DNA from 2 places in the Micromonospora sp. NPDC049114 genome. Region 1 is predicted to be linked to the other one. Evidence: riboswitches for the same ligand, from Rfam matches in the RefSeq annotation. Region 1 holds a riboswitch; the other holds the start of a gene.

Region 1 (2,193 bases):
GTCGATGTTCCAGGCCCACGTGGACCTGCGCGGCCTGCTGCTCGCCGGGATCATCATCGGCTCACTCGGGGTGCTCGACGACGTGACAGTCACCCAGGCCGCCACCGTCACCGAACTGGCGAACGCCAACCCCGGTCTGAGCCGGCTACAGCTCTACCGGGCGGCCACCCGGGTCGGCCGGGCGCACATCGCCTCCACGGTCAACACCATCGTCCTGGCGTACGCGGGCGCCTCACTACCGCTGCTGCTCCTGCTCACCGCCGACACCCGCCCCCTCGGGCAGATCCTGACCAGCGAATTCCTCGCCCAGGAGATCGTCCGCAGCGCGGTCGCCACACTCGGCCTGATCGCCGCCGTACCCCTCACCACCGGGCTGGCCGCCGTGGTGACCGCGGCCGGGGCGACGCCGACGCAGGACACGGACGCCGACGTCCTGACACCGCGCCCCCGTCGGGACCGGACGGAGACACTGGCCGCTCTCAGCTCCCCGCCAGGGGGTCGGCCCGACGGACCCGACCCGGAGCGGAACGCACCCCCATCCACCGCCACCACCGGGTGGCCAGAGCCGAACAGGAGCACTGATACGGCATGGTGACACTCCTCAGCGTGACCGGATCGGGCACTCGCCCTGAGAACCGCGTCACTGGTCACTCAACGCCATGGCGAAATGACACTTTTAGTCGGCATCAGGACGTAGCTCAGGCGGTGGATTCTCGGGTAACCTCGCTGCCGGCCACCGACGAAGGCGCGCAGCGGCGCCTGCGGTGCCACCGCCCAATCGCCAACCGGCGAGCCGGGGACCCAGGTACGTGGGGTGAATCCGCGACAGCGGTAGGGGCCACTTCCGCCCCGAACCCGTCAGCTAACCCGGTCGGCGGTCGACGGAAGGGAACATTGTGACGGCACCCCTACGCCGCTGGTTGACACCCGTGGTGGCCGTGCTCGCTGCGCTGACCGTGTTCGCCGGCCCCCTCCCGGCCCACGCCGCCCCGACGACCCCCACACCGTCCGGGCACGAAGAGGAAGACGAACCCAAGCTCCTCACCGACGTCATCGAGCAGACCAACCGGGACTACGTGGCGGCCAAGTCCAAACTGGACAAGTCCAAGAAGCGGCAGCTTGAGCTGGCGGTGGAGGTCCAGCGGGCCAAGGCCGACCTGGACGCGCTGGCCCCGCAGGTCGCGCAGATCGCCGCCCAGTCGTACCGGACCGGACGGGTCGGCGCGATCGCGATGCTGCTGGAGAGCGACGCCCCGGACTCGTTCGTCCGCCGAGCCGCGGCGCTCGACGAGATGAACATGGTCAACGAGAAGAAGCTCGCCGAGGTCAACGCGGTCAAGTCCCGCGCCGAGCAGGCCAAGCTGGCCCTCGACGCGGAGATCCGCGAGCAGCAGAAGCAGACCGCCCTGATGGCGAAGGACAAGCGCGACGCGGACAAGGCGCTCGCGCTGGTCGGCGGTCAGGGTTTCACCGGCGGTCTGGTCGACGCCGTCTCGCCGGTCGCCCGGATCGGCCCGGGTCGCACCGCCGACGGTGACTGGAAGCCGCAGTCGTGCAGCGAGGACGACCCCACCACCTCCGGTTGCGTCACCCCGCGCACCCTGCACGCGTACAAGGAGGTCAAGCGGGCCGGCTTCAACCGGTTCGTCGGCTGCCACCGCAACGGTGGCCCGTACGAGCACCCGAAGGGCCGCGCCTGTGACTGGTCGTTGCAGAAGAGCGGCTTCAGCCCGTGGCACAACAACGACACCCGCATGTACGGCAACAACGTCGCCGCGTTCCTCATCCGCAACGCCGACCGCCTCGGCATCTACTACGTGATCTGGAACCGGCAGATCTGGTTCCCGGCGACCGGCTGGAAGTCGTACAGCGGGCCGTCGAACCACACCGACCACGTCCACATGTCGATGCTCTGATCCACCCGACGAAGTCCGAGGGCCGTCCCGCATCAGGCGGGACGGCCCTCGTCGGGTCAGGCGCGGCGAAAGCCGCCGGGCGGCAGTTGTCGGGTCAGGCGGCGGCGGAGGCTGCCGGGTCGTCCGAGGTCGCCGCATCGGCCGGTACGGGGGTCACCGGGCGCACCACGCCGGCGGCGAGCCGGTACGACATGCCCACCACCGCACACCGCCCCTGCGCCACCTCGCCGGCCAGCACGGGCGACTGCCCGAGCAGCGTCTCGACGGTCTGCGCGAT
Region 2 (2,193 bases), on a different contig from region 1:
GCCAGCTGCGACCGGAGACACATCACAGCAGGTCGACGGTTTAGCCGGCGGCTCACGGGTGACCCTTGGGGGGAACAGCCTGACGAGGGGGGCCACCATGTCCGACGACACCAGCAACCGACCGAGCCGGCACGCCGAACGCCCGCACGACGTGACCGACCCCCTGCTCTGGCAGTTGGCGGTCGACGTGCTGAGTGCCCACGAGCCCGACGACGAGGGCCACTGCCGCAACCTCCAGTGCGCCGGCCAGTCCTGGCCGTGCTCGGCCCGCGCGGGTGCCGAGCAGTCGCTCCGGCTGGCCCGCAGGACTCCCGGCGCGGTCGAGATGACCATCGGCGGTGACGACGCCGGCACGGGCTGGCCCGGCGAGGCCGCGGCACCCGCCGGCCGGTGGGACCGCAGCGCCAACGCGGTGGCGTTGCGCCGGGAGTCGAGGGCCTCCGCCCCCGCGGCGTAGCCGCGACGACACCCGTTGCTCAGAGGCGATCAGCGCCCGACGAACGACCGAACGCTCGGCCGGTGACCCGGCCGAGCGTTCGTGTGTCGTACGTCAGAGGGCGAGCCGCTGACCCGGGAAGATCAGGCCGGCGTCGGCGCCGATCAGCTGCCGGTTGCGCTCGTACAGGGCCTCCCAGCCGCCCGCCTGGTGGTGGCTGTCGGCGATCTCCGACAGGGTGTCCCCCGGCTTGACGACGTACGTGTCGCCGCCGGCCGCGGGGGCGGTGCGCTCGTGGTTGCGGGTCGCCGGCTGGTCGCCGCGCGACGACCGCTCCTTCGGCGCGGTGGACCGGTCCTTCGGCGCGGTGGACCGGTCCTTCGGCGCGGTGGACCGGTCCTTCCCGGCGGTGGACTTCGAGGACTTCGCGGCGGAGCCCGACGAGCCACCCTTGCGGCCACAGGTCGGCCACGCGCCGATGCCCTGCCCGTCGAGCACCTTCTCGGCGATGGCGATCTGCTCGCCGCGGCTGGCCAGGTCGGCGCGGGCGGCGTACTTCTTGCCGCCGTAGCCGGCCCAGGTGCCCTGGGAGAACTGCAGGCCGCCGTAGTAGCCGTTACCGGTGTTGATCTTCCAGTTGCCGCCGGACTCGCACTGGGCGATCGCGTCCCAGTTGACACCGGCCTGGGCCGGGGCCGCGGGCCCGAAGAGGGCGACGGCGCCGGTGACCGCGCCGACGGCCAGGGTGCCGACGGCGACGCGGCGGGTGGTGACCCGTCGATGACGGGGCGTGTAGACAGACGTCATGTGTGGTTCCTCCACGCCGGCGAGGTGAGCTGTCGGGTTCGGGCCGAGGAGCCCGGCCGCGCGGTGGCGGCTTCACCCCGAGGTGACATGCACCGAGGAACGTGGGTCCCCCGCTCCTGCCCGGGGTTCCGGTATCCGACGACCGGGGGCAGGATTTGGCGTTGCCGGTCGTGGTGTCCACGGTGGTGGACTCGACCGACGGTAGGCACGGTCGGTGACCCTCGCCCAACGCTTGTGAACTTGTTCACCGGTGCACGCGGGGCGCCTCTGCCAGCGGTTGCGGACGACGCGCGGCTGTGCACCGACCATGATGGACCGATTCCGATCAGGCCCGGATGTCACCGTCCGTACGCAGCCCGGAGGTGATGCGACGGAGCAGTTCGACGTGTCCGGGCGAAGCGGAGGACCGGGTGTCGTGACCGAGAGCGGAGTAGACCGCCCCGGCTGGGACCGAGGGCGCGGCCCACACCGGTGGGCGGGTGGCGCCGCCCTCCTCGTGCGCGCTCCTTGCGAATTGACGTTCGGGCAGGAAACCGTAGATCGGCGGCCGCGATGCTCGAAGGCACACCGGGTCGATCCCGGTCACCTTCCCAGGAGGAGAGCATGTCGATCCACCGGAGCCGCATCGGCCGCCGCAGCGCCGCCGCCACCCTCGTGACCGTCCTGGCCAGCGCCGGCCTGACCCTGCTCGCACCGACCGCCGCACAGGCGTCCAGCCCCTGCACCAGCCTGACCTTCTACCGGGTCGGCGGCTATCCGGGCGGCGCGGACATGCACGTGCCGACCATCGGTTGGCAGACCGGGAACAAGCAGTGCTATCTCACCTACGGCCACTCGAACTCGGCCGTGCTGGTGCTTCAGGAGGCGCTGAACAACTGCTACTCGCAGTCGCTCTCCCTCGACGGCAACTACGGCTCGAAGACCCGCGAGGCCGTCCGGTACGCCCAGCA

The links. A riboswitch is a leader RNA that binds a small molecule or an ion and turns the genes downstream of it on or off. The one in region 1 is predicted to bind cyclic di-AMP.
Region 2: another riboswitch for cyclic di-AMP. It lies ahead of AB0B39_RS22370 (transglycosylase family protein); the one in region 1 lies ahead of AB0B39_RS04340 (hypothetical protein).

The regions. Positions count from the first base shown of each region.
Region 1 covers NZ_JBEZEA010000001.1:907,160-909,352, forward strand. Annotated here, with positions in the region: gene AB0B39_RS04335 (YibE/F family protein) at 1-595, shown strand, start outside; cyclic di-AMP (ydaO/yuaA leader) riboswitch at 762-892, shown strand; gene AB0B39_RS04340 (hypothetical protein) at 897-1,916, shown strand; gene AB0B39_RS04345 (carbonic anhydrase) at 2,011-2,193, opposite strand, start outside.
Region 2 covers NZ_JBEZEA010000008.1:88,178-90,370, reverse strand. Annotated here, with positions in the region: gene AB0B39_RS22375 (hypothetical protein) at 98-457, shown strand; gene AB0B39_RS22370 (transglycosylase family protein) at 551-1,243, opposite strand; cyclic di-AMP (ydaO/yuaA leader) riboswitch at 1,243-1,387, opposite strand; gene AB0B39_RS22365 (peptidoglycan-binding domain-containing protein) at 1,847-2,193, shown strand, end outside.